4 regions of the Bradyrhizobium sp. HKCCYLS2038 genome follow, and region 4 is predicted to be linked to each of the others. Evidence: predicted binding sites of a transcription regulator. Region 4 holds the regulator's gene; each other region holds the start of a gene.
The links. The regulator PhoB, encoded in region 4, activates phosphate uptake and scavenging genes when phosphate is short. The targets are predictions, from matches to a motif close to TGTCATNNANCTGTCAT.
Positions count from the first base shown of each region.

Region 1 (7,008 bases), on a different contig from region 4:
CGGAGGCGCGGACATGAGCCTTCCGGATACGCCGGACCAGACGCAGCTTCGTGAGCACTATCCGCAGATCTTCAATCGGCCGATGTCGGCGCGGCTGGCGACGCCATTGGTGCTGCTGCTCGCGCTTGCAGTGTTCGTCTTCGGCCTCGTGGACCTGGAGTTCTCGCCGTCGCGCATTCTGTCGGGTCTGAGCCAGCTCGGCTGGATCGCGCGCCTGATGCTGCCGCCCGATCCGGGCGGGTCGCTGCCGATCTATCTCAAGGCGCTCGGCGAGACGCTGTCGATCGCAGTACTTGGCACCACGCTCGCCGCCTGCGCGGCGTTCCCGGTGAGCCTGCTCGCGGCACGCAACGTGATTCCGTCAGCGATCTTCCGGTTTCCCGTGCGCCGGCTGTTCGACACCATCCGCGGCGTTGACACGCTGATCTGGGCGCTGGTCTGGATCAATGTCGTCGGACTCGGGCCGTTCGCCGGCGTGCTTGCGATTGCGGTCTCCGATTTCGGCGCGCTCGGCAAGTTGTTCTCGGAGGCGTTGGAGGGCGCCGACCGCAAGCAGGTCGAAGGCGTGCGCGCCGCCGGCGGCAGCGCTCTGCATGAGATCCGCTTCGGCCTGCTGCCGCAGGTGCTTCCTGTGATCGCCGGCCAGGTGCTCTACTTCGTCGAATCCAATACGCGCTCGGCGACCATCATCGGCATCGTCGGTGCAGGAGGAATCGGGCTGCAGCTTGCCGAGCAGATTCGGGTGCTGGAATGGCAGAAGGTGTCGTTCCTGATCCTGATGATCCTGGTGGCGGTGGCCGCGATCGATTGGATCTCGAATAGGCTGCGCTTCGCCATCATCGGCCGCCGCGCGGTGGCCTAGCCTTCCACCTCGAAGGTGACGCGCTCGGCGGCGAAGCGCGAGCGCTTGCTGACCAGCGGCGTGCCGTCGGCATCGACATCGGTGCTGTCGACCACCAGGACCGGGCGTCCGAGCGCGAGATCGAGCCGCGCGGCGTCGCTTGCATCGGCGATCGCCGCAGTGATGCGGGTTGCGCCGCGGCGATAATCGCGGATTCCATAGTGCGCCAGCAGGGCCGTCATCGAGCGGGTCGCGGCGAAAACCCGTCCCGCGTCCGGAAACCGCTCGGCCGCCAGCCAGGACGTGCTGACGCAGATCGGCGTCTTGTCGGCAAAGCGCAGCGCATCGATGCGTGTGAGGGGCGTGCCGGTCTTCAATCCCAGGAGGCGCGCGAGCTCGCGCGTTGCGGGCTCCTCGGAGGCTGCGATCAGCTGCCCGCGCGGCTCGCGGCCGCCGGCGCCCACGATCTCCGAGAAGCGGGTACGCGATCGTAGTGGATAGGACAGGCGGGGGGCTTCCACGTAAGTGCCGCTGCCGCGCTCGGCGCGCACCAGCCCGCGCTCGGCCAGTGTCGCCAGCGCGCGCCGCACGGTGTGGCGGTTGACCCGGTAAGTCTCCGCGATTTCGGTCTCGCCGGGCAGGCGCGTTCCGGCGGCGAAGCGGCCATCGGCAATGTCGCGCTCGATCCCGTCGGCGACCCGTCGCCACAGGGCGACGCCCGAATCGGCGTTCTGCATGCTCAATCGCAGCTCCTCGCGCGGATCTGAAAATCACGGCCATGTCATCAAACAGTCATGGCGCTCTCTTATCAAGTTGTCTATTATCATAGACAACTTGAGCCGGGCAAGATCGAGGATGGTGATGAGCGGCGAGATCGCGATGCGCGAGAGGCGGCGGGAGGCGATGCGGGTGCTGGCGCATGTGCCGGCAGCCGAAATCGTGACGCTGATGAACGAACTCACTGTCCCGCCGCATCAGGATCTGCGAACGCCGGAAAATGGTCTGGTCATGCTGCGCGGCCGGGTCGGCGGCGACGGTGCGCCGTTCAATGTCGGCGAGGCGACCGTCTCTCGTGCCGCTGTCCGGCTCGCGAGCGGCGAGGTCGGGTTCGGCTACGTGCTCGGACGCGACGGCGACAAGGCGCGTTTGATCGCGCTGTGCGACGCGCTGCTGCAGACGCCCGATCATGCCGAGGCGATCGAGACCGGCGTTGTCGCTCCCCTGCGGGAGCAGGTGCAGGCGGGCTGGCAACGAACCGCCGCGGAAGCTGCGGCGACACGCGTCGATTTCTACACGATGGTGCGGGGAGAAGGGTGATGGCAGCGGCGAACGTCGATCTGCAGCCGGGGTTTGCCGACAAGGTGCTGTCGGCGCAATCGACCTTCCGCACCGTGATGGAGGCGATGGCGCGGCCGGGGCAGGTGATGCCGGTCGCCGACGAAGTCGGTCGTCCGTCATCAATGATGGCCGGCGTCGCGGCGGTCGCGCTGACCTTGCTGGATCAGGACACGCCGCTCTGGCTCGATCCGGCTTTCGCCAGCGCGCCTGATGTCGGTGCCTGGCTGCGGTTTCACACCGGTGCGGCGATCGTGGACCGGCAGGATGCGGCCAGCTTCGCGTTGATCGCGGAGTCGGCCATGCTGCCGGATCTCTCCTCGTTTGCGTTGGGCACGCCCGAATATCCGGACCGGTCGACGACCTTGATTCTGCAGGTGCCGAGTCTGTCCCGAGGCCGGACCTTTCATCTGCGTGGTCCAGGGATCAGTCGCACGACATCGCTCACAGTGATACTCGAGCCTGCCGACCTGTTCGACCGGCTGTCGATCAACGAGCAGCTGTTTCCGCGCGGCATCGACGTGATCCTGGTCGACGACCGTTCACTGGTCGCAATTCCGCGCACCACCCGACTCGCATGTGCAGGAGCCTGACGCATGTATGTGGCCGTCAAAGGTGGTGAGCGCGCGATCGAGAACGCGCATCGGCTGCTGGCGCATGAACGCCGCGGCGCGCGCGACGTGCCTGAGCTGTCGCTGCTGCAGATCTCCGAGCAGCTCGGGCTCGCGGTCGATCGCGTCATGAGCGAGGGCTCGCTGTATGACCGCGAGCTGGCGGCGCTGGCGATCAAGCAGGCGAGGGGCGATCTCATCGAGGCGATCTTCCTGGTGCGCGCCTTCCGCGCGACCTTGCCGCGGTTCGGCGCCACCGAGCCGGTCGATACCGGTGCGATGCGGGTGCAGCGGCGGGTCTCCTCGACCTTCAAGGACATTCCAGGCGGCCAGGTACTGGGGCCGACGTTCGACTACACGCACCGGCTGCTCGATCCCGGCTTGGCTGCAGGAGGTGATCCGGAAGCGCCGAGTCTCGCGGCGACGTCCGACGTCCCGATGCCTCGTGTCACCGACATCCTCGGGCAGGACGGGCTGATCGAGCCGTCGCCTGCGGCGGACGCCGACGCGCCGGTCGGCGATCTCACGCGCGATCCCCTGAGCTTTCCTGCAGGGCGCGATCTGCGGCTGCAAAATCTCGCGCGCGGCGACGAAGGCTTCCTGCTGGCGCTGGGATACTCGACCCAGCGCGGCTATGGCCGCAACCATCCGTTCGCCGGCGAGATCCGCTTCGGCGAGGTCGAGGTCGAGTTCTTCGCCGAGGAGATCGGCTTTGCGGTGCCGCTTGGCTCGGTCGAGCTGACCGAGTGCCAGATGGTCAATCAGTTCAAGGGCTCGGCGACCGAGCCGCCATGTTTCACACGGGGCTATGGTCTGGCCTTCGGCCAGAGCGAGCGCAAGACGATGTCGATGGCGCTGGTCGACCGCGCCTTGCGCGCACGCGAGCTCGGCGAGGATTTGATCGCGCCGGCGCAGGACGAGGAGTTCGTGATGTCGCACTCCGACAACGTGCAGGCGACCGGGTTCGTCGAGCATCTGAAGCTGCCGCATTACGTCGACTTCCAGTCCGAGCTCGGCCTGCTGCGCAAGCTGCGCCAGGAGTTTGCCGACGCCAACGCCGCTCCCGCGCTGAAGGAGGCTGCGGAATGAACGCGCCGACCTACAACTTCGCCTATCTCGACGAGCAGACCAAGCGGATGATCCGTCGCGCGATCCTCAAGGCGATCGCGATTCCCGGCTATCAGGTGCCGTTCGCCAGCCGCGAAATGCCGATGCCCTATGGCTGGGGCACCGGAGGCGTGCAGGTCACCGCAGCCATTCTCGGTCCGGACGATGTGCTCAAGGTGATCGACCAGGGCTCCGACGACACCACGAACGCGATCTCGATCCGCAAGTTCTTCGCCAAGACCGCCGGCGTCGCCACGACGACGTCGACCGAACAGGCGAGCGTGATCCAGACCCGCCATCGGATCCCCGAGGCGCCGCTACGCGAGGGGCAGGTGCTGGTCTATCAGGTGCCGATCCCCGAGCCGCTGCGGTTTCTCGAGCCGCGCGAGACCGAGACGCGCCGCATGCATGCGCTGGCCGAATATGGGCTGATGCACGTCAAGCTGTACGAGGACATCGCCCGCTTCGGTCATATCGCCACGTCCTACGCCTATCCGGTGAAGGTCAATGCGCGCTATGTGATGGATCCGTCGCCGACGCCGAAATTCGACAATCCGAAGATGGACAATTGCCCGGCGTTGCAGTTATTCGGCGCCGGGCGCGAGAAGCGCATTTATGCGATTCCGCCGTACACGTCGGTCGTCTCGCTCGATTTCGAGGACCATCCGTTCACGCGCTACAAGTTCGATGCGCCTTGTGCGCTGTGTGGCGCGGAGGACTCCTATCTCGACGAGATCGTGACTGACGACAAGGGCAGCCGCATGTTCGTCTGCTCCGACACCGATTATTGCGAAGGTCGGCAGGCGGCCGGACATCGCGGCGTTGAGAACGCAGCCCCGCACAAGGAAGCCGCCCATGGTTGAGGTGACCCGTGCCACCGATCAGCCACTGCTGGTCGCCGAAGGCCTGTCGAAGAGCTATGGCCGGCTGTCGGCCTGTCGCGACGTCTCGTTCGTGCTCTATCCGGGCGAGGTGCTCGCCATCGTCGGCGAATCCGGTTCGGGCAAGTCGACGCTGCTGCAGATGCTGTCAGCGCAACTCGCGCCGAGCGGCGGCCGCGTGTCCTATCGGATGCGTGACGGGGTGCTGCGCGACCTCGCGCAGCTTGGCGAGGCCGAGCGGCGCTTCCTGTTCCGAACCGACTGGGGCTACGTGCATCAGGACCCGGCGCAGGGCCTGCGCATGGCGGTCTCCGCCGGCGCCAATGTTGGCGAACGCCTGATGGCCGTTGGCTGGAACAATTACGGGCGGATCAGACAGACGGCGTCATCCTGGCTCACACGAGTCGAGATCGATGTCAGTCGCATCGACGATGCGCCGCGGACCTATTCCGGCGGCATGCGGCAGCGGCTGCAGATCGCGCGCAATCTCGTGACCGAGCCGCGGCTGGTGTTCATGGATGAGCCGACCGGCGGGCTCGACGTCTCGGTGCAGGCCCGGCTGCTCGACCTGATGCGCAGCCTCGTCAACGAGCTCGGCCTTGCCGCGATCGTGGTCACGCATGATCTGGCTGTGGCGCGGCTGTTGTCTCACCGTGTGATGGTCATGAAGGAGGGGCGGGTGATCGAGACCGGCCTCACCGACCAGGTGCTCGACGATCCACGCGAGCCCTACACCCAGCTCCTCGTATCCTCGATCCTGCCGCCATGAGCCACATGCGATGACCGTGATGATCGATATCGAAAATGCCGAGAAGACCTTCACCATGCACCTGCAGGGCGGCATCTTGTTGCCCGTGGTGCGCGGCGTGTCGTTCCAGGTCAGGGCCGGGGAATGCGTCGTGCTGGCCGGACCCTCGGGCGCGGGCAAGTCATCGATCCTGAAGATGATCTTCGGCAACTACCGCTGCGATGGCGGCCGCGTCGGCGTCCGTCATGAGGGTGAGATCACCAACATCGCGGGAGCCGAGCCGCGGCTGGTGCTCGACGCGCGGCGGCAGACGTTCGGCTATGTCAGCCAGTTCCTGCGGGCCGTGCCGCGTGTGCCGGCGCTCGACGTCGTCGCCGAGCCGCTGCTCGCGGCCGGCGTATCGCGGGACGAGGCGCGCGCGCGCGCTGGCGCTCTGCTCGCCCGGCTCAACATTCCGGAGCGGCTGTGGTCGCTGCCGCCGTCGACGTTTTCCGGCGGCGAGCAGCAGCGCGTCAACATCGCCCGTGGCTTCATCTCGGAGCTCCCGATTCTGCTGCTGGACGAGCCGACGGCGTCGCTCGACGCTGCGAACCGGGCTGTCGTGGTCGATCTGATCGCGGCGAAGAAGCGAGCCGGTGTGGCGATGCTGGCGATCGTGCATGATGATGATATCAGGATCGCGATCGCTGACCGCATCGTCGACGTGACGACATTCGCAGCCGCGGCTTAGAGGGCAGAACAGCAGATGGACGCGAACATGTCTGAAACCGTGATAGGCAACGCCCGGCTGGTCCTCGCGGACCGGGTGATCGAGCGGGGCTGGGTGGCGATCGTCGGAGGGCGGGTCGCCGAAATCGGTGACGGCGCGGCGCCGGCCGGCAGTCTGGACGCGGAGGGCGATCTGCTGATGCCTGGCCTCGTCGAACTGCATACGGATCACCTTGAGGCGCACTTCGTGCCGCGGCCGAAGGTCTATTGGGACCCGGTCGCCGCCGTGATCTCCTACGACGGCCAGCTCGCCACCGCCGGCATCACCACCGTTTTGGACTCGCTGCGGGTCTGGAGCGAAGAGGGCGCCGAAGGCGTCGACGGTCAGGCCAATGTGCTCGCGGACGCAATCGGGCGGGCGCGCGACGCGCGTCTGCTGCGCGCCGATCACTTCCTGCATCTGCGCTGCGAAGTGCCGATGCCGACGGTGGTCGAGGAAGCGAAGCAGTTGGCGGGCCGCCCGGATGTCCGTCTGATGTCGCTGATGGATCACACGCCGGGCCAGCGCCAATTCCGCGACGAAGGCAAGCTTCGCGACTACTACCGCGGCAAGAGCGGCGGCAAGACCGATGCCGAGCTCGACGTGATGTTCGCGCGCCGCTTTGCCTATCAGCAGACCTATGCGGCGGCCAACATGCGCGAGATCGTTGCTCTGGCCAAAACGCACGACGTGCCGCTCGCCAGCCATGACGACACCACCGACGAGAATGTCGCCGA
Region 1 is NZ_JBNPTM010000001.1:1,908,172-1,915,179, forward strand. It holds gene phnE (phosphonate ABC transporter, permease protein PhnE) at 1-17, shown strand, start outside; gene phnE (phosphonate ABC transporter, permease protein PhnE) at 14-862, shown strand; gene phnF (phosphonate metabolism transcriptional regulator PhnF) at 859-1,584, opposite strand; gene phnG (phosphonate C-P lyase system protein PhnG) at 1,703-2,158, shown strand; gene phnH (phosphonate C-P lyase system protein PhnH) at 2,158-2,769, shown strand; gene ACQR1I_RS08465 (carbon-phosphorus lyase complex subunit PhnI) at 2,773-3,876, shown strand; gene ACQR1I_RS08470 (alpha-D-ribose 1-methylphosphonate 5-phosphate C-P-lyase PhnJ) at 3,873-4,757, shown strand; gene phnK (phosphonate C-P lyase system protein PhnK) at 4,750-5,544, shown strand; gene phnL (phosphonate C-P lyase system protein PhnL) at 5,555-6,253, shown strand; gene ACQR1I_RS08485 (alpha-D-ribose 1-methylphosphonate 5-triphosphate diphosphatase) at 6,269-7,008, shown strand, end outside.
Region 1: the regulator PhoB is predicted to act here: its motif matches at 1,621-1,637, upstream of phnF (phosphonate metabolism transcriptional regulator PhnF).

Region 2 (7,008 bases), on a different contig from region 4:
GCCAAGAACCGCGCCAATCTGGAAAAGCTCGTGCAGTGGACGGCCGAAGGCAAGCTGTCGTCGCATGTCGACCGCACCTTCCCGCTGGCGCAGACGGCCGACGCGCTCAAGGTGCTCGCCGGCAGGCAGGCCATGGGCAAGGTGATCCTGCATCCCTGAGGACGCGCGCATCGGACGCACTTTCGTCGCGTCTCGTCGCGGCTTCGCAACGCCGGTCTCGCCAGAGGCCGGCGTTATGCTTTGTGGCGTTCGGGTGGCAAACATCCGGAGCGGACGCATCAAGTGCGGCAACGTGCGACTAACGAACGATGGCGCCGACATCGTAGCTGATGTGCGCCTGTTCCCGGGCGGAACTCGGCACGCCGCGGCGAAAAGCGCAGCCGGCGCATGCAACCTGACGCCGAAAATCAGAAAACGAGCGTGTTGTGGTTAACGCAACCGGCGCCGATTGTGGCATGGTTAATTCCGGATGTTACCCGTTGTTTTGTCGATAGATCCGGAAATGCCGCGCAGCGATATCGCGCCTGCGCCGCCACAATGAGATCAAAATATCTCCAGATTCATGCCGGGTCCCGTCCACTTTTAGTCGGATTCAATTAGTCAATTAGTTGGTGGCAGTGGGGTGCCTCTAACAATCGTAACGGGTCTCGAGCTTCTGACGAGCTTGGGACCACGTGTGTTGCGTGACGTGAGATGGGGAATAAGGCCATGGCTGAGCGGACGAGTCGCGGATGGTTTACGGACAGAAACCAACCTGGTCCTGAATCTGGCCATTTCCCTGACGATCCCGCGCACGACCGTGCGGCGAGCTATCGGTTCGGACGGTCCGCTCAGGACCACGAGAGATCCGGGTCTTATCCTGGTGACGAGTCGATGCCGATGTTCCTCTCGGAGTACGAGGGTGGGCACCAGATCGAGAGCATGGAGTTCGAGGATCAGTGGCCGGCGCGGCCGCGCCGCACGTCGATCTCCACCCGTATCCTTCTCGCCGTGGTGGCGGCGGCCGGAGTCGCCGTGCTGTTCGCGCTGGTGACGTCGGATGCGACACGCGACCTGATCGCCAGCGCCAAGGCCTCGATGATCGGCAGCGCGCCCGACCCGACCGCGCCACCGCAGCCCAGCGGAACGCAGCTCACCGCGCGCGACATGCAGTTGAACGAGCCGGCGCGCGTGCCGTCCGAGCCGGTCGCCTCGGCCTCGCCGGTACAAATGGCGGCGGTCGCGCCCAGCCGCGACGACATCGCCAATGCGTACCAGACCGCCCTGCAGAACCGCGCGGTGACGCCGCCGGCGCCGGTTGCGCCGAGCGCCACGGCCCCGGCTGCGCCGACAGCGATGGCGCCGCCTTCGATCAATTCTCCCGGCGCTGGCGCCGCCATCGTCGCGCCCGGCCTTGGCGCCGTGACGGCCTCACCGCCGCCGGTCCCAACGCGGCGGCTGGACCCGGATGAGCTTGCCGGCATCATGAAGCGTGCCAAGGGTCTGCTCGCGGCCGGCGACATCCCGTCCGCGCGGCTGTTGCTTGAGCGCGCGGCCGAGGCGCAGGAGCCGGCAGCGGCGCTGATGCTGGCGCAGACCTACGATCCCCACGTGCTGGGAACGAAGGACATCCGCAACATCAATGCCGATCCGACCGCCGCGCGCAACTGGTACCGCCGCGCCGCCCAGCTCGGCTCGTCCGAAGCGCAGCGCCGGCTGGATCAGTTGCAGAATTGAACGCGCGGCGGCTTTTGAGGTCGCGCGTTTGGCTTTTTGTTTTTGCGCATGACTCCCGAGCCGTGTCTCTCGGCGCCGCCTGTCGTGTCCAGGCGCCGCCCGCGGACAGGCCCGCGATCATGTACCAGCTTTAAAACCGAGGGGGATACATGCGACGTCTTGTTGGAGCGGCCATCGCCGCAATGATGATAGCGTGCGGCTTTTCGGCCCACGCCGAGGACGGCGAGTTCGATCCCGCCAAGGTCAGCGACAGCCTGAAGGCGATCTTCCAGTTCGGCTCGGTGCAGACCAAGCAGGCTCTGAACGCCAACACGGTGACGCTGATCACCGGCACCATCGGCGGCACCTATGTGCAGTTCGGCGCCGACCTCGCTTCGCTGCTGGACGACGGCAACAGCCTGCGCGTCCTGCCGATCGTCGGTCGCGGCTCGGTGCAGAGCGTCGCCGACATCCTGTTCCTGCAGGGCGTCGATCTCGGCGTCGTGCGCGCCGACACGCTCGACTATCTCGAGCGCAAGGGATTCGCCAAGGACATCAAGAAGCAGTTCACCTACGTCACCAAGCTCTACAATGAGGAGATGCAGGTGATCGCGCCGCGCGCGGTCCGCAACCTGCGTGACCTCGAAGGCCGCCGCGTCAGCGTCGACCTTCCGAACGGCGGCACCTTCGTGACGGCCCTGACGGTGTTCGAGCGTCTCGGCCTGCGGGCGAACTTCCTGTACATCGAGCAGCGCATCGCGATGGAGAAGCTGAAGCGGGGCGAGCTCGACGCCGTCATCGTCGTCGGCGGCAAGCCCTACAAGTCGGTCAGCACCTTCGTGAACGACGGTCGCTTCCATCTCGTCAATGTCGACTACGACCGGCCGCTGCAGAACGACTATCTGCCGGCGGCACTGACGGCGAAGGACTATCCGAACCTGATCGCCGAAGGCGAGAAGGTCGACACGATCGCGGTGCCGGCCGTGCTCGCGGCGTATAATTGGGCGCCGAACACCGACCGCTATCGCAAGCTGGCGACTTTCGTCGACGCCTTCTTCACCAAGTTCCCGGCATTCCAGAACCCGCCCTTCCATCCGAAGTGGAAGGAAGTCTCGCTGTCCGCGCCGCTCGCCGGCTGGCAGCGGCTGCCCTCAGCCAGCAAATGGCTCGAGACCCATGCGATGGAAGGCGCGCAGCGCGACCGCTTCGACGATTTCCTGAAGCAGAGCAGCGCCGGCAGGGGCCTGCAGAGCGAGGCCGACCGCGAAGCCCTGTTCAAGCAGTATCAGGCCTGGGAAGCCGAGAAGACCGGCAATGCCCGCGCCCAGGCACCCCGACAGCGCTGAAGCGCGCGCATCGCATTCACCGGCGATCGAGGCCGCAACAAAAAGCCCTGCTCGCGCAGGGCTTTTTTCGTTTGGCCTCGTTTGCAGAATCGCACTGCGGACCCGCTTCCGGCAGAGCGCATCAGCCGTCCCTGGCTTGGTCCTTGTCGAGATCGGCGTCCACTCCCTCTTCCAGCCGCGCAAGCGCGGCACGGGCGGCGGCATGATGGTCAGGCGTGATGTGCGAGGCCACCAGGCGGATTGCAGTCGCAAGCACGGCGGCATCGTCGGTGAAGCCGAGCACCGGCAGCACGTCGGGCACAAAGTCGAACGGCAGGATGAAATAGGCGATGGCGCCGAGCAGCGCGACCTGGACGTGCCGCGGCGTCTCCTTGTCGAAAGCGCAATAGTAGGCTGCGAGCAGATCCTCGGCGAACGGAATCCTGGCCAGGACCTGCTTGATCTTGACCCAGAAGCGACGGCGAACGCTGGCGCGGTCCTGCGCCAGCTGGTCGGCAGGCTCGAAGCCAACGTTGTAGTCGGTCGCGTCCGAGACCATCTGCCATCTCCCCGTTCCGGATCGCGGTGTCGCGCGATCTGTCAGCGCTGATGTGGGGACGGCCGCCTTGGCTGCAAGGCAGCTAGCCATCTCAAATCAAATCCGCGACGCCGCGATCGCATCCATCGCTTTCGCCAGCTCGATGTCGCGCGTGGTCACGCCGCCAGCGTCATGAGTGGTCAGCACCACGTCGACCGTGCGGTAGACGTTGCGCCATTCCGGATGATGGTCGAGCTTCTCGGCCACCAGGGCGACGCGGGTCATGAAGCCGAACGCTTCGTTGAAATCGCTGAAGCTGAAGCTGCGGGTGATCGCCTCGCGCCCGTCGAGTTCGGACCAGCCGGGCAGCTCCTTCAGGGCACTGGCGCGTGCCTCATTTGCCAATCGCTCCGCCATGTCGACCTCCCATTCAGCTGCGGACGGTCCACGCGCCCGATGGCGATCCGGGTCTCTACGGGGTCCGAAACATTTCCGGCGTCACTCTGCCGCAGCCCCAGCTTACCAGAAAAGGCATCCGGATCAGAGCCTTGTGGCGCCGACGCGGTCGGGCCACGGAACGGCCCCGATCCCCGCTCAGTCGGGGGGTAGTAACCATGACGGAGATGTCACCCCGGCGAGACAAGAAATTTGCTACAGTTTACCCCTAGCGAAGGAGAAGGCGGGACCAAGCCGCGCCTGGCGTTGCTTTCGCGCCATCCGACGACCGGAGGACCGGACCTGGTAGACCCTCAGACCACGCCAGCGCAGCGCTCGCAGATGCGCCCTGCCGTGTTCATCGTCATCGCCGGGATCCTCGCGATCATCGGTGCGCTGGCGGGCGCCTACTATTTCGCGATGCGGCCGGTGACGCTGAAGATCGCCGTCGGGCCGCCGAACAGCGACGATCTCAAGGTGGTCCAGGCCCTGACCCAGGCGTTCTCCCAGTCGCATGCGTCGGTCCGGCTTCGCCCCGTTCCCACCGAAGGCGCGGCGGAGAGCGCGCAAGCGCTGGCGGCGGCCAAGGTCGATCTCGCCATCGTCCGCGGTGACCTCGAAGTGCCGAAGAACGCGCAGGCCGTCGCCACGCTGCGCAAGAACGTTGCCGTTCTCTTCGTGCCTCCGGCCGCGAAGGGCAAGGGGCGCAAGGGCGGCACCAAGATCACCAAGATCTCGCAGCTGGCCGGCCACAAGGTCGGAATCATCGGTCGGACCCCGGCCAATGTGAACCTGCTGAAGGTGGTCCTGCACCAGTATGGCGTCGATGCCAGCAAGGTCGAGTTCGTGCAGTTTCCGATCTCGGAGGCGGCCGAGGCGGTGCGCAGCCAGAAGGCCGACGCCTATCTCGCCGCCGGACCGATCAACAGCAAGATCACCGCCGATGCCATCGCTGCGGCCACCAAGGAGGGCGGCGTGCCGACCTTCCTGGCAATCGACTCGGCCGAGGCCATCGCGCAGAACCACCCGGAATACGAATCCGCTGACATTCCGGCGGGCGCCTTCGGCGGCTCGCCCGATCGCCCCGAGGACGAGGTCAAGACCATCAGCTTCACCCACCATATCGTGGCGCGGAAGGGCTTGTCCGACGCGACGGTCTCGGCGTTCACCCATCAGCTGTTCTCGGTGCGCCAGCAGCTGATGTCGGAATTCCCGCTCGCCGCCAAGATCGAGACCCCGGACACCGACAAGGACGCCGCCATCCCCGCCCATCCCGGCGCGGCCGCCTTCGTGGACGGCGAGGAGAAGACCTTCCTCGATCGCTACAGCGACTACATCTGGTGGGCGCTGATGGCCCTGTCGGCGATGGGCTCGGCGGGCGCCTGGTTCGCCGGCTATCTCAAGCGCGACGAGCGCACGATCAACACGTCGCTGCGCGACCGCCTGCTGGAGATGATCAGCATCGCCCGCAAGAGCGATTCGACCGAGGAGCTCGACCAGCTGCAGAGCGAGGCCGACGAGATCCTGCGCAACACGCTGACCTGTTTCGAGGATGGCGCCATCGAGCATGCCGCGCTGACGGCCTTCAACATCGCGCTCGAACAGTTCCACAATGCGGTTGCCGATCGCAAGCTGATCCTGATGAGCATGCCGGCCAACCTGCAGCGGACCGGGGCGCAGCTGCGCGCCGCCGGCACCTGATACGTCGCCGCGGCGGCGGCCAAGCGGCTGCCGGGGCGCGTCCTGTAATCGCAGCGTCATCAAATTTTTCTAGGTCTGCGGGCGCACACCCGCGCGCGTCGGTGCGCCGTCCGACCTGGAGACCAGCATGACCGTCCATTTTCCACGCCCGCAGCTCCGCACGCTGTCTCGCCGCCGCTTCCTGACGACGGCGGCCGCGGCCGGCGTCACCACGCTGTCGATGCCCTATCTGAGCCGGGCGGCCGACCGGCCCCAGATCACGCATGGCGTCCAGTCGGGCGACGTCGGCATGGACGGCGGCGTCGTCTGGGCGCGTGCCGATCGTCCGTCGCAGATGATGGTCGAGGTGGCGACGACCGAGTCGTTCAAGAACGCGCGCAGCCTGCCGCCGATCGCGGCGCTCCCGGAAAGCGACTTCACCGCCAAGATGCTGCTGGACAATCTGCCGAGCGGCCAGGACATCTTCTACCGCGTCAAATTCCGCGACTTGGCGCATACCGCCGTCGAGAGCGAGGCGGTGGTCGGCCGCTTCCGCACCGCGCCCGGCAACAAGCGCGACGTCTCCTTCGTCTGGGGCGGCGACGTCGCCGGGCAGGGCTGGGGCATCAATCCCGACGATGGCGGCATGTTCACCTTCGCCACCATGAAGAAGCATCGGCCGGATTTCTTCCTGCATTCCGGCGACACCATCTATGCCGACGGCCCGATCAAGTCCGAGGTCAAGCTGCCGGACAACAAGGTCTGGAAGAACCTCACGATCGAAGAGAAGGCCAAGGTCGCCGAGACGCTCGACGAATTCCGCGCCGCTCACAAATACAATTTCCTCGATGCGAATGTCCGCGCCTTCAATGCCGAGGTGCCGATCTTCGTGCAGTGGGACGACCATGAGGTGACCAACAACTGGTCGGCCTCCAAGGAGCTGCCCGCCGTCTACAAGGAGCGCAACATCCAGCTGCTCGCGGCCCGCGCCGCGCGCGCCTTCCACGAGATGTATCCGATGCGCGAGAGCATCGTCGAACCGGGCCGCGTCTACCGCACCATCAACTACGGCCCGCATCTCGACGTGTTCGTGCTCGACGAGCGCAGCTATCGCGGCGCCAACGGCCCCAATCTCGAGGAGACCTATGGTCCGGCGTCCTATTTCATCGGGCCGGAGCAGATGCGCTGGCTGAAGCAGGCGCTGCTGAACTCGCGCGCGACCTGGAAGGTGATCGCGTCCGACATGCCGCTCAGCATCATCGTGTATGACGATGCGGCCAACAAGAAGGGCTCGGAGGCGTTCGCGCAGGGCAACGGTCCGGCGCGCGGCCGCGA
Region 2 is NZ_JBNPTM010000004.1:814,879-821,886, reverse strand. It holds gene ACQR1I_RS21735 (NADPH:quinone oxidoreductase family protein) at 1-159, shown strand, start outside; gene ACQR1I_RS21730 (hypothetical protein) at 709-1,716, shown strand; gene ACQR1I_RS21725 (TAXI family TRAP transporter solute-binding subunit) at 1,866-3,041, shown strand; gene ACQR1I_RS21720 (YkvA family protein) at 3,163-3,579, opposite strand; gene ACQR1I_RS21715 (4a-hydroxytetrahydrobiopterin dehydratase) at 3,676-3,975, opposite strand; gene ACQR1I_RS21710 (TAXI family TRAP transporter solute-binding subunit) at 4,336-5,694, shown strand; gene ACQR1I_RS21705 (alkaline phosphatase D family protein) at 5,822-7,008, shown strand, end outside.
Region 2: the regulator PhoB is predicted to act here: its motif matches at 5,738-5,754, upstream of ACQR1I_RS21705 (alkaline phosphatase D family protein).

Region 3 (7,008 bases), on a different contig from region 4:
CGGGCTACGCGTGGCGCAGCCACGATGGAGCCTGAAGGGCGAAGCGTGGTGTCCCGCGAAGCCCCTTGGCGAAGCCGGACTGCTCAGGAACGAATTCCTTCCCAAGCCTGACGCCACCAGCCAGCATGCCCCTGCCGCCGACACAGCCGCGCTGACAATTTCCCTTTCCCGCCACACAATGCAGGCCTGCGCTTCCTCGCGGCGAGCACCTTCGCATGTGGTACGTCTACATCATCCGCAGCGTCGCATTTCCGGACCAGGAATACATCGGCGCAACCGCCGACATTAGGCTGCGTCTCAAGGAACACAACGCGGGCCGCTCGGCCCACACATCCAAGTTCAAGCCGTGGGTCCTCGTCTGGTACTGCGCCTTTCCGGACAAGCAGCGCGCGCTGGCGTTCGAGACCTATCTGAAATCACATTCCGGCCGGGCCTTCTCGAAGAAGCGCCTGCTCGGTCCGGCTTGAGCCCCTCACCGGACCGCCGCATCCAGCCGCTCCCGGAGCCGCACCAGCTTGCCGTGCAGGTCGGCCAGTTCCGCGATCGAGCAGCCGGTGGCGTCGAGGATGGCCGGCGGCACGATCGTGCGCGCTTTCTCCCGCAGTGCTGCGCCCTGCCCTGTCAGCCTGACCAGCACCTGACGTTCGTCCTCGGCCGAGCGCGCGCGCTTGACCAGATGCGCGGTCTCCATCCGCTTCAGGAGCGGCGTCAGCGTGCCGGAATCGAGGAACAGCCGTTCGCCGATCTCCTTCACGGACAGCCCATCCTGCTCCCACAGCACCAGCATGACCAGATATTGCGGATAGGTCAGGCCGAGCCGGTCCAGCAGCGGCTTGTAGACGCGGTTGAAGGCATGGGCGGTCGAGTAGACGGCGAAGCAGAGCTGATTGCCGAGCTGGAGCGGCACATCCGCCGCCAATTTCTTTCGCATCGAGGTCACCACGGATCGATCCTGATCGGCATCTTTGGGCCGGGCCTTCGCGATCGGCAATGACGCCGGGGGGCCGATCACGGATAATCTACCGAACAATTCTATTGTGCACAATCAAATTGTATGCAACATAGCCGCACTGAATTCATCCACTAACCGGGAGAAACACCATGTCCGTGAACGTGCTCTACAAGACCAGCGCCAAGGCCACCGGCGGCCGTGACGGCGAAGCCGCGACCCTCGACGGCTCGCTGAAGGTCAAGCTCTCCACCCCGAAGGAACTCGGTGGCGGCGGTGGCGCCGGCAACAATCCCGAGCAGCTGTTCGCGGCCGGCTACGCCGCCTGCTTCATCGGCGCAATGAAGTTCGTGGGCTCGCAGGGCGGCCCGAAGGTCCCCGCCGACGCGTCGGTGACGTCGACGGTCGGCATCGGTCCGCGCTCGGAAGGCGGCTTCGGCATCACGGTCGAGCTCGCCGTGTCGCTGCCGGGCCTCGCCAAGGCCGACGCCGAGGCGCTGGTCGCCAAGGCGCACGAGGTGTGCCCCTATTCGAACGCGACGCGCAACAATGTCGACGTCAAGCTGACCGTCGTCTGATCTGAATTCCGCGACGCGGCAGGGTCGCACTCGCGCTCTGCCGCAGCGCAGCCGCGGTGTTTTCGCGCGGGCAGCATTCGCGCAAGCTCGTTTGCGCCAGCGCTGTAGCAATGCTTAATGACCGCGAGTTCACAACAACCTCGCGACCTCCCAGATGACCCTTCCCTTTGCTCCCGGCGCAATGGCCGGCCTGCGCGTGATCGACCTGACGCGCGTGCTCGGCGGCCCCTATTGCACGCAGATCCTCGCCGACCACGGCGCCGACGTGATCAAGGTCGAGCCACCGGCCGGCGACGAGGTGCGCGATTGGGGCCCTCCGTTCCACGACGAGGACGCGGCCTATTTCGTCGGGATCAACCGCAACAAGCGTTCGATCGGCGTCGACCTCGCCTCCGAAGGCGGCCGCGCGGTGCTGCTGAAGATGCTCGAAACGGCCGACGTGCTGGTCGAGAACTTCAAGCCCGGCACCCTCGAGAAGTGGGGCATCGGCAGCGACACGCTGCGCGAGAAATTCCCCGAGCTCGTGCATTGCCGGATCTGCGGCTTCGGCGCCGACGGGCCGCGCGGCGGCAATCCCGGTTATGACGCGATCATTCAGGCGATGACCGGCATGATCGCGGCGACCGGCTCGCCCCAGAGCGGACCGATGCGGATTGGCGTACCGCTGGTCGACATCACCACCGGGCTCTACGCCGCGATCGGCATCCTGATGGCGCTGTCGGAACGGCAGCGCTCAGGGCAAGGCCAGTTCCTCGAAGTGACGCTGTACGAGACCGGCCTCGCCATCATGCATCCGCACACCGCGAACTATTTCATGCATGGCAAGCCGCCACAGCTCACCGGCAACGAGCATCCGAACCTCGTTCCCTACGCGATCTTCCCGACCAAAACCGACGATATCTTCATCGGCGTCGGCAATGACGGCACGTTCCGCAAGCTCGCGCGCGAGATCGGCCGGCCGGAACTTGGTACCGATCCGCGCTTCGCCCGCAACAAGGACCGCGTCGCCAATCGCGAGGCGCTGCGCGTCGAGCTCGCCGCGGTGTTCAGCCAGTTCGAGGCCGAGCCGCTGTGCGACCGCCTGCTCGCCGCAGGCCTCCCGGCGGGGCCGGTGCAGAAGATCGACCAGGCCCTGACCCATCCGCACACGATCCATCGCGGCGATATCATCGAGAAGGACTGGTACAAGGGCGTCGCCTCGCCGATCCGGCTCGAACGCACCAAGCCGAGCCTACGCTCGACCCCGCCGATGTTCAGCGAGCATGCGCGCGACGTCCTCGGCGAGTTCGGCTACTCGGAGAGCGAGATCGACGCGCTGCTCGCAGCAGGAACTGTCTGCAAGGAACGCACGCGCTGATTAGCTCGCTGTTCGCTCCGCCGCCGCGCTGCACCTTCGCAGCGCAGCGACGGAGCGCTTGATTTACCGCGTTTGTCCGACGCAGCCATCATGGCTTTCGCGCTCGAGTTCATACGTCTATACATTCACATAACCGTCATCTGGCGCTGGTAACGGCCGCAACGACGATGACTTTCCCGGGAGGACTTTCTTGATGTCACTTCGACAATTTGCTGCTGCCGCTCTGGTTTCCGCGACCTTCGGTTTCGCTGCGTCGCCTGCACACGCAGTGACTGAAATCCAGTGGTGGCACGCCATGACCGGCGGCAACAACGACATCGTCAACAAGCTCGCCGAAGAGTTCAACGCGTCGCAGAGCGACTACAAGGTCGTGCCGACCTTCAAGGGCGCCTATCCGGACACGATGAATGCCGGCATCGCCGCGTTCCGCGCCGGCACTGCGCCGCACATCATGCAGGTGTTCGAGGTCGGCACCGCGACGATGATGAGCGCCAAGGGCGCGATCAAGCCGGTCTATGAGCTGATGAAGGACGCTGGCGAGCCGTTCGATCCGAAGGCCTATCTGCCGGCGATCACCGGCTACTACTCGACGTCGAAGGGCGACATGCTGTCGTTCCCGTTCAACTCGTCGTCGATGGTGATGTGGATCAACAAGGACGAGCTGAAGAAGGCCGGCGTCGCCGAGATCCCGAAGACCTGGCCGGAGGTGTTCGAGGCGGCCAAGAAGCTGAAGGCGGCCGGTCACGACACCTGCGGCTTCTCAAACGCCTGGGCGTCGTGGGCAAACATCGAGCAGTTCTCGGCCTGGCACAACGTGCCGATCGGCACCAAGGCCAACGGCCTCGACGGCTTCGACACCGTGCTGGAGTTCAACAGCCCGCTGCACGTCAAGCACTTGCAGAACCTCGTCGAGCTGCAGAAGGACAAGACCTACGACTATTCCGGCCGCGGCAGCGCCAGCGAAGGCCGCTTCGGCTCCGGCGAATGCGCGATCTTCCTGACCTCGTCGGGCTACTACGCCACCGCCAAGAACACCGCGAAGTTCGACTTCACTTCGGCGCCGATGCCGTACTATCCGGACGCCCAGGGCGCGCCGCAGAACTCGATCATCGGCGGCGCCTCGCTGTGGGTGATGGGCGGCAAGACGGCCGATGAGTACAAGGGCGTCGCCAAGTTCTTCACCTTCCTGTCCGACACCAACCGCCAGGCCAAGCTGCACCAGGAATCCGGCTACCTGCCGATCACCAAGGCGGCCTATGAGAAGACCAAGGCGGATGGCTTCTACGAGAAGAACCCGACCTTGCAGACGCCGCTGAAGGAGCTCACCAACAAGGAGCCGACCGAGAACTCGCGCGGCCTGCGCTTCGGCAACATGGTGCAGATGCGCGACGTCTGGTCGGAGGAGATCGAGGCGGCGCTGGCCGGCAAGAAGACGGCCAAGGAAGCGCTCGATGCCGCCGTCGCCCGCGGCAACGCGATGTTGCGCACCTTCGAGAAAACGGCCAAGTAAGGCCGTCAAGTAAGGCCTTCCTCGGGGCTTCCCCTCCTTCCGGAGGGGAAGCCTTGCATCCGTTCCTCTCGCGGCGCGCTCCATGGAAAAGTCAGTCGTCTTCAACGGCAAGCTGCTGCCTTACCTGCTGCTGGCGCCGCAGCTCGCGATCACGCTGATCTTCTTCTATTGGCCGGCCAGCCAGGCGATCTGGCAGTCCTTCCTGCGCGAGGACGCCTTCGGCCTGAATTCGGAGTTCGTCGGGCTCGAGAACTATCAGGCGCTGTTTGCCCAACCGGAATACTACACCGCGATCGGCACGACGATCGTGTTCTCGTCCCTGGTCACGGTGTTCTCGCTCGGCGTCGCGCTGCTGTTCGCGACCCAGGCTGACAAGAACCTCAAGGGCGCCTCGGCCTACAAGACGCTGATGATCTGGCCCTATGCCGTGGCGCCGGCGATCGCGGGCGTGTTGTGGTTCTTCATCTTCCATCCGACACTGGGCACGCTCGCCCGCCCGCTGCGCGTGATGGGCTTCAACTGGAATCCGATGCTCGACGGCACTCATGCGATGGTGCTGGTGGTGATGGCCGCGGTCTGGAAGCAGGTCGCCTACAACTTCCTGTTCTTCCTCGCCGGTCTGCAGGCGATCCCGAAGAGCGTGATCGAGGCCGGCGCGATCGACGGCGCAGGCCCCCTGCGGCGGTTCTGGACCATCATCTTCCCGCTGCTGTCGCCGACCACGTTCTTCCTGCTGGTCGTCAACATCGTCTACGTGTTCTTCGAGACGTTCGGCATCATCGACGCGGTGACCGCAGGCGGGCCGGCCGGTTCGACCACGACCATGGTCTACAAGGTGTTCGCCGACGGCCGGCTCGGCGGCGATCTCGGCGGCTCGGCCGCTCAATCGGTGGTGCTGATGGTGATCGTCATCGCGCTGACCGCGGTCCAGTTCCGCTACGTCGAGCGCAAGGTGCAGTACTGATGGTCGAGCATCGCCCGCTGCGGGACCTCGTCGCCTACGTCGTGCTCTCGCTCGGCGTGCTGATCTTCGCCTTCCCGGTCTACGTCGCCTTCATTGCGTCGACCTATGACGCGGCGACCGTCGTCAGCGGCAATCTCCCGCTGGTCCCCGGCGGCCGCATGCTGGAGAACTACTACCGCGCCGTGTTCGTCGGCGGCTCGCGCTTCATGAATCAGCCGGTCGGCGTGCTGCTCGTCAACTCCTTCATCTCCGCGATCGGCATTGCGATCGGCAAGATCCTGATCTCGATCCTGTCGGCGTTCGCGATCGTCTATTTCCGCTTTCCGTTCCGAAAGACCGCGTTCTGGATCATCTTCATCACCCTGATGCTGCCGGTCGAGGTCCGCATCTATCCGACCTACAAGGTGGTCGCCGATCTGCACATGCTCGACACCTATGCCGGGCTGGTGCTGCCGCTGATCGCTTCGGCGACCGGCACGCTGCTGTTCCGCCAGTTCTTCATGACCATCCCCGATGAGTTGCTGGAGGCGTCGCGGATCGATGGCGCCGGGCCGCTGCGGTTCTTCTGGGACACACTGCTACCGCTGTCGATGACGACCGTCGCGGCCCTGTTCGTCATTCAGTTCATCTACGGCTGGAACCAGTATCTCTGGCCGCTGCTGATCACCACCAAGGACTCGATGCAGACGATCGTGATCGGCATCAAGAAGATGCTGACGACGACCGACGAGCTCGCCGAATGGCAGCTCGCGATGGCCACCGCCGTGCTGGCGATGCTGCCGCCGGTCGCGGTCGTCATCTTCATGCAGCGGCTGTTCGTGAAGGGCCTCGTGGAGACGGAAAAGTGAGAAGGGCGAGTAGGGAATCGCGAATAGCGAATAGAGTCGCGATACCGCCTGAACTTCCGCTCTCTCCTCCCCTTTTCGCTACTCCCTATTCGCCATTCGCTAGGTAACCACCCATGGCCAACGTCACCCTCCGCAACGTCCGCAAGATCTATCCCGGCGGCTTCGAGGCCATCAAGGGCATCGACGTCGAGGTCGGCGACGGCCAGTTCTGCGTGCTGGTCGGGCCTTCCGGCTGCGGCAAGTCCACGCTGCTGCGGATGGTGGCCGGGCTGGAGACGATCTCGTCGGGCGAGATCGACATCGGCGGCCGCATCGTCAACGCGATCGAGCCGGCGGATCGCGACATCGCGATGGTGTTCCAGAACTACGCGCTGTACCCGCACATGACCGTGTACAACAACATGGCCTATGGCCTGCGCAATCGCGGCGTGGCCGAGAGCGACATCAAGACCCGCGTCGAGGATGCCGCGCGTATCCTCGAGCTCGGCACCATGCTGCAGCGGAAGCCGCGCCAGCTCTCCGGCGGCCAGCGCCAGCGTGTCGCGATGGGCCGCGCCATCGTGCGCCAGCCGAAAGTGTTCCTGTTCGACGAACCGCTGTCGAACCTCGACGCCAAGCTGCGCATCGCGATGCGGGTCGAGATCCGCAAGCTGCAGCGCCGACTCAACACCACGGCGATCTACGTCACTCACGACCAGCTCGAGGCGATGACGCTCGCGGATGTTCTCGTGGTGATGAACGGCGGCAAGGTCGAGCAGATCGGCAACCCGCTCGAGATCTACCAGCGGCCGGCGACCACCTT
Region 3 is NZ_JBNPTM010000008.1:116,927-123,934, reverse strand. It holds gene ACQR1I_RS29895 (GIY-YIG nuclease family protein) at 216-467, shown strand; gene ACQR1I_RS29890 (MarR family winged helix-turn-helix transcriptional regulator) at 473-931, opposite strand; gene ACQR1I_RS29885 (organic hydroperoxide resistance protein) at 1,102-1,527, shown strand; gene ACQR1I_RS29880 (CaiB/BaiF CoA transferase family protein) at 1,682-2,884, shown strand; gene ugpB (sn-glycerol-3-phosphate ABC transporter substrate-binding protein UgpB) at 3,078-4,394, shown strand; gene ugpA (sn-glycerol-3-phosphate ABC transporter permease UgpA) at 4,477-5,358, shown strand; gene ugpE (sn-glycerol-3-phosphate ABC transporter permease UgpE) at 5,358-6,206, shown strand; gene ACQR1I_RS29860 (sn-glycerol-3-phosphate import ATP-binding protein UgpC) at 6,320-7,008, shown strand, end outside.
Region 3: the regulator PhoB is predicted to act here: its motif matches at 3,008-3,024, upstream of ugpB (sn-glycerol-3-phosphate ABC transporter substrate-binding protein UgpB).

Region 4 (7,008 bases):
ACCAGTCGATCGGCTCCGGCGGCGGCATCAAGCAGATCCAGGCCAAGACCGTGACCTTCGGCGCCACCGACGCGCCGCTCAAGGCCGCGCAACTCGAGAAGGACGGCCTGGTGCAGTGGCCGATGGTGATGGGCGGCATCGTGCCGGTCGTCAATCTCGATGGCGTGAAGCCCGGCGAGATGGTGCTGGACGGCGAGACGCTCGCCAACATCTATCTCGGCAAGATCACCAAGTGGGACGACGCCGCGATCAAGAAGCTCAACCCCAATGTCAAGCTGCCGGGCGATGCGATCGCCGTCGTGCGCCGCTCCGACGGTTCGGGCACGACCTTCAACTTCACCTATTACCTCTCCGAGGCGAGCGCCGACTGGAAGAGCAAGGTCGGCTTCAACACCGCGGTCGAGTGGCCGGTCGGCGTCGGCGCCAAGGGCAATGAGGGCGTGTCCGGCAACATCGGCCAGACCAAGAACGCGATCGGCTATGTCGAATATGCCTACGCCAAGCAGAACAAGCTGACCTACACCGGCATGGTCAACAAGGCCGGCAAGACCGTGCAGCCGACCGTCGAGGCCTTCCAGGCTGCCGCCGCCAACGCCGACTGGGCCAAGGCTCCCGGCTACTACGTCATCCTTGCCAACCAGCAGGGCGACAAGTCCTGGCCGATGACGGCGGCGACCTTCATCCTGATGCACAAGGAACCGACCGACAAGGCGGCCTCGGCGGAAGCGATCAAGTTCTTCAAATGGTCGTTCGAGAAGGGTGGTAAGATGGCTGAGGATCTCGACTACATCCCGATGCCCGACAGCGTCGTGAAGCTGATCGAGAAGACCTGGTCGGCCGACATCAAGAGCTGATCTCAGCGGCATCGGTAACGGTCTCCTCCCCACCGTGGGGAGGAGACAGACGGGTCTCACGGATTTCCAGCGTGTCCAACAAACAGGGGGCTGAGTTGGCGGAAATGGCCGTTCAATCCGAGGTCGGCGATATAGCTGCCTCTGCAGGGCCTTACGACCGCGCCCGCGCCTTGAGCGCCTTCAAGCTCGGCGATGTGACGTTCTACTGGATCACCCGGCTGTCGGCGATCTCGGTGCTGCTCATCCTCGGCGGCATCATCATCTCGCTGGTCATCGGCGCCTGGCCGGCGATGAAGGAATATGGCTTCCAGTTCCTGCTCACCAAGCGCTGGGCGCCCTCGGCCGATCCGCCGGTGCTCGGCGCGCTCGGCCCGATCTACGGCACGCTGGTCACCTCGTTCATTGCGATGTTGATCGCCATTCCCGTGGGTCTCGGCATTGCGATCTTCCTCACCGAGCTGTGCCCGCAATGGCTGCGGCGCCCGATCGGGCTGGCCATCGAGCTGCTCGCCGGCATTCCCTCGATCATCTACGGCATGTGGGGCTTCTTCGTGCTGGGGCCGTTCCTGGCGACCACGTTCCAGCCGTTCATGATCAGCCTCTGCGCCAACATCCCGGTGCTGCAGGACATCTTTGCAGGACCTCCGTCCTATCTCAGCCTGTTCAACGCCTCGCTGATCCTGGCGATCATGGTGCTGCCCTTCATCACCTCGATCTCGGTCGACGTCTTCAAGACCGTTCCTCCGGTGCTGAAGGAAGCCGCCTATGGCGTCGGCTGCACCACCTGGGAGGTCGTGCGCAGCGTGGTCATCCCGTACACCCGCGTCGGCGTGATCGGCGGCGTCATGCTGGCGCTGGGCCGCGCGCTCGGCGAGACCATGGCGGTGACCTTCATCATCGGCAACTCGTTCCGGATCTCGTCCTCGATCTTCGCGCCGGGCACGACGATCTCGGCCGCGATCGCCTCCGAGTTCCAGGAGAGCGATGGTCTGCACCAGTCGAGCCTGATCCTGCTCGGTCTGCTGCTGTTCGTTCTCACCTTTTTCGTGCTCGCGAGCGCCCGGCTGATGCTGGCGCGGCTTGAAGCCAAGGCGGGGAAGTAGCTCATGTCCACCGTCGATATGCCGGTCAACACCGTCAATCCGATCTATGCCCGCCGCCGCCGCAAGGACATCGTGATCCGCGGCCTGTGCATCGCCGCCGCGGCGTTCGGCGTCACCTGGCTGGCGCTGATCCTGTTCACGCTGTTCTACAACGGTCTCGCCGGCCTGAGCGTGCAGGTGTTCTCGGCCGACACGCCTCCGCCGGGCGCCAGCGAGGGCGGCCTGCGCAACGCCATCGTCGGCTCGGTGATCATGACCGTGATCGGCGTCGGCATCGGTGCGCCGCTCGGCCTGTTCGCCGGCACCTATCTCGCCGAATACGGCCGCAACGACCGGCTGACCTCGGTGATCCGCTTCATCAACGACATCCTGCTGTCGGCGCCGTCGATCATCATCGGCCTTTTCATCTACGGCGCGGTCGTGGTGCCGATGGGCGGCTTCTCGGCGATCGCCGGCGCGCTGGCGCTGGCCGTGATCGTGATCCCCGTCGTGCTCCGAACCACCGAGGACATGCTGCTGCTGGTGCCGAACCCGCTGCGCGAGGCGGCCTCTGCGCTCGGCCTGCCGCGCTCGCTGGTGATCCGCCGCATCGCCTATCGCGCGGCCCGGTCGGGCCTCATCACCGGCGTCCTGCTCGCGACCGCCCGTGTCGCCGGCGAGACCGCGCCGCTCTTGTTCACCGCGCTGTCGAACCAGTTCGGGAGCCTGAACCTGTTCAAGACGATGGCGAACCTGCCCGTCACCATCAACAATTTCGTCCAGAGCCCGTACGCTTATTGGAAGCAGTTGGCCTGGAGCGGAGCCCTTCTCATCACTCTGGCCGTGCTCGCTCTGAACGTCGGTGCACGCATTCTCGGCGCCGAGAGGAACGCAAAATGACCGAACTGTCCGTTTCCGTCAGCCAACCTAATCCCGCTCTCCTGCATGGCCAGCCGCTTCCCGAAGCGCCCGCCAAGGTGACCGCGCGCAACCTGAATTTCTACTACGGCGATCACCACGCGCTGAAGAACATCAACCTGACGCTCGGCACCAACCGTGTCACGGCGTTCATCGGCCCGTCCGGTTGCGGCAAGTCCACGCTGCTGCGGATCTTCAACCGGATGTACGATCTCTATCCGGGCCAGCGCGCCACCGGCCAGCTGATGCTGGACAACACCAACATCCTCGATCCCAAGCTCGACCTCAATCTGTTGCGCGCGCGGGTCGGCATGGTGTTCCAGAAGCCGACGCCGTTCCCGATGACGATCTACGAGAACATCGCCTTCGGCATCCGCCTCTATGAGAAGATCTCGAAGTCCGAGATGGACGACCGGGTCGAGAAGGCGCTGCGCGGCGGCGCGCTGTGGAACGAGGTCAAGGACAAGCTCAACGCGTCGGGCCTGTCGCTGTCCGGCGGCCAGCAGCAGCGCCTGTGCATCGCCCGCACCGTGGCGGTTCGGCCGGAGGTGATCCTGTTCGACGAGCCGTGCTCGGCGCTCGATCCGATCTCGACCGCCAAGGTCGAGGAGCTGATCCAGGAGCTCGCCGAGAACTACACGATCGCGATCGTCACCCATAACATGCAGCAGGCGGCGCGCGTCTCCGACAAGACCGCCTTCATGTATCTCGGCGAACTGATCGAGTTCGACGACACCAACAAGATCTTCACCTCGCCGAGCGATCGGCGGACCCAGGATTACATCACCGGCCGGTTCGGCTGACGCCGACGCATTGCTTTCAGGAGATCATCATGGCCAGTGAACATACCGCCAAGGCATTCGACAGCGACCTGCAGGATCTGACCCGCCTCGTCTCCGAGATGGGCGGCCTCGCCGAGCGTCTGATCGTCGATTCCGTCGATGCACTGGTGCGGCGCGACGTGGCGCTCGGGCAGAAGGTCGTCACCGCGGATGCCGAGGTCGACCGTCTGCAGCGGCTGATCGAGGAGCGCGCCGTGCTCACCATCGCGCGCCGCCAGCCGATGGCGGTCGATTTGCGCGAGATCGTCGGCGCCATGCGCGTCGCGACCGATCTCGAGCGGATCGGCGACCTCGCCAAGAACATCGGCAAGCGCGTCGCGGCGCTGGAGAGCGATTTCCATCCGCTCAAGCTGATCCGCGGCCTGGAGCACATGACCGATCTGGTGCAGTCGCAGGTCAAGTCGGTGCTGGATGCCTATGCCGCGCATGATCTGCCGGCGGCAATGGCGGTGTGGAAGGGCGACGAGGAGGTCGACGCCATCTGCACCTCGCTGTTCCGCGAGCTTCTCACCTACATGATGGAGGATCCGCGCAACATCTCGTTCTGCATCCATCTGATGTTCTGCGCCAAGAACATCGAGCGGATCGGCGATCACGCGACCAATATCGCGGAGACCGTGTTCTACATGATCGAGGGCCAGGCGATCGTCGACAAGCGTCCGAAGGGCGACATGACGAGCTTCACGGCGACGATCCCCGGCAACTGAGAAAGACCCGTTCGACATGACCGCGCGCATTCTGGTGGTGGAAGACGAAGAGGCGCTGACCACGCTCCTGCGCTATAATCTCGAGACCGAGGGCTACGAGGTCGAGACGGTGGGGCGCGGCGACGAGGCCGATACGCGGCTGAAGGAGCGCATTCCCGATCTCGTCGTGCTCGACTGGATGTTGCCGGGCCTGTCCGGCATCGAGCTGTGCCGGCGGCTGCGGGCGCGGTCCGAGACCAAGCAGCTGCCGATCATCATGCTGACGGCGCGCGGCGAGGAGAGCGAGCGCGTGCGCGGGCTCGCGACCGGCGCCGACGACTACATCGTCAAGCCGTTCTCGGTGCCCGAGCTGCTGGCGCGGGTGAAGGGCCTGCTGCGCCGGGCGATCCCGGAGCGGCTCGCGACGATCCTGTCCTATGGCGACATCGAGCTCGACCGCGAGAAGCGCCGCGTCGCGCGATCGGGACGGCCGATCGATCTCGGCCCGACCGAGTACCGGCTGCTCGAATTTTTCCTGGAGCATCCCGGTCGCGTGTTCAGCCGCGAGCAGTTGCTCGACAGCGTGTGGGGCCGCGACATCTATATCGACGAGCGCACCGTCGACGTTCATATCGGCCGCCTGCGCAAGCTGCTCAATCCCGGCCGCGAGCAGGACCCGATCCGCACCGTGCGCGGCGCCGGCTATGCGCTCGACGACCGCTTCGCCAAATCCGAGCAGGCGTGAGCGGCGGACCGGCCTGATGGCCGGCAGCATTAAGCATTAAGGAGTTCATCGTCCGCTTTCCGCCACGCCGCCGCCGTCTTGATCATCTTGGCTGGACGACCCATCTCGGTGTTGCCAGTCGCAGCGGACGCCCTTGATCAAGCCCCTCATCATCATTCTTTCCGTGCTGCTCGGTGCAGTCACGAGCGCCTCGGCCGCCGAGCTCGAGGACGCCGTCGCAGCCGCGGCGAATGGACAGTCCGCGTCGGCGCTACGCCGTCTGCAGCCGCTCGCCGCCAAAGGCGATGCGCGGGCGCAGTTCGACCTCGGCTTCATGACTGCCTTCGGCTGGGGCGTGCCGCGCAATCCGACCGAGGCGCTGGTCTGGTACCGCAAGGCTGCCGATCAGGGGCTCGCCGTCGCACAGCACTATCTCGGCATCGCCTATTTCAACGGTGAGGGCGCCGCCCGCGATCACGGCGAAGCCGGACGCTGGTTCAACCGCGCCGCCGCGCAGGGCTTCGCCCAGTCGCAATACATGCTCGGCCTGATGATGCTCGACGGCCAAGTCATGACCCGGGACGTGATCCAAGGTTATGCCTGGCTGGTGATGGCCGGCCGCAACGGCGTCAGATCGGCCGGTCGCGAGCTCCAGCGGGCGAGGCTCAACGACGCGCAGCGGCAGCAGGCCGAGGCGACGATCGCGGCGTGGCGTCCGAAGCCGGAATCGACTGACGCGGGCATCGTCAATCCGCGCCCCGAGCAGCTGCTCGGACTCGACCGTCATTTCGGCGATGTCGTCGATCCCACCTCGTGGCCGGCGTCGGCGATCGGCGTCGTCACCGTGGCGCAGTTCAGCACCGGAGGCTCGTGCACGGGAACGCTGGTGGCCCCGCGCGTGGTGCTGACGGCGGCGCATTGCGTGTTCAACGGCGTGACGCTGGTCAGCCCCGGGAACGTCCACTTCCTGGTCGGCATGAACAAGGGTACCCCTGCCGCGTCATCGATCGCCGACAAGCTGATCTTGGCGCCGGATTTCATCCCGACGCAGCACGACAAATGGTCGAGCGACCGCTCACCCGCTGATTGGGCGCTGATCGTGTTGAAGGACGCATTGCCGTCGAAGCCGGTGGCCGTGAAGGTGATGAGCCGCGACGAGCTCGCCGCGGCGACCCAGGCCGGCACCATTTCCGAGATCGGCTACGGCCAGGAGCGGCGCTATTCGCCGACCGGCCAGCGCAACTGCACCGCCGGCATGACCAAGGATGCGCGGCTGCTCATCGTGCATTGCCTCGCCAATTTCGGCTATTCGGGCTCGCCGATCCTCGCTGAGATCGGCGGCGTTCCGACGGTGGTCGGCATCTTCTCCGCCTTCCACGAGGAGACCCGGCTGATGTTCGCCTCTCCCGCCAGCCAGTTCGAAGCAGCGGTGCGGCGCGAGATCGCGGCGCAGAGTGCCTCGGCGCGGTGAGGTGAGAGGCGAGCTGGTCAATGTTTGTGCGTGACCGGATAGCGGGTTGCCAAGGGAGGGAGATCGATCGCGGTCGAACGGGCCGCGGTTGTTGATTTGCGAGGGATTCTGACGCTGGAGCGCGAGCCTTGCCTTTTGGCGCAGGTCTTGCTCTCCTGTCCAAGTATGACGATTTTGCCAATTGATCATCCTCGGTCCTCGATCCTCGCCCGGTTCCGCACCGAGGGCGGCCGGAACGCGGCGCTGCTGGCGGGCCTCGTGCTCGCCAACGCGCTGGCCTGGGCTTGGGCTTTCGCGCTGTATGCCGACCGCCCCGCCATCGTCGGCACCGCCATGCTGGCCTGGCTGCTCGGCCTCCGCCACGCGGTCGACGCGGATCACATCGCGGCGATCGACAATGTGGTGCGCAAGCTGGTGCAGGACGGCGACGC
Region 4 is NZ_JBNPTM010000006.1:28,449-35,456, reverse strand. It holds gene pstS (phosphate ABC transporter substrate-binding protein PstS) at 1-854, shown strand, start outside; gene pstC (phosphate ABC transporter permease subunit PstC) at 959-1,957, shown strand; gene pstA (phosphate ABC transporter permease PstA) at 1,961-2,836, shown strand; gene pstB (phosphate ABC transporter ATP-binding protein PstB) at 2,833-3,657, shown strand; gene phoU (phosphate signaling complex protein PhoU) at 3,687-4,403, shown strand; gene phoB (phosphate regulon transcriptional regulator PhoB) at 4,420-5,127, shown strand; gene ACQR1I_RS25285 (trypsin-like serine protease) at 5,261-6,577, shown strand; gene ACQR1I_RS25280 (HoxN/HupN/NixA family nickel/cobalt transporter) at 6,743-7,008, shown strand, end outside.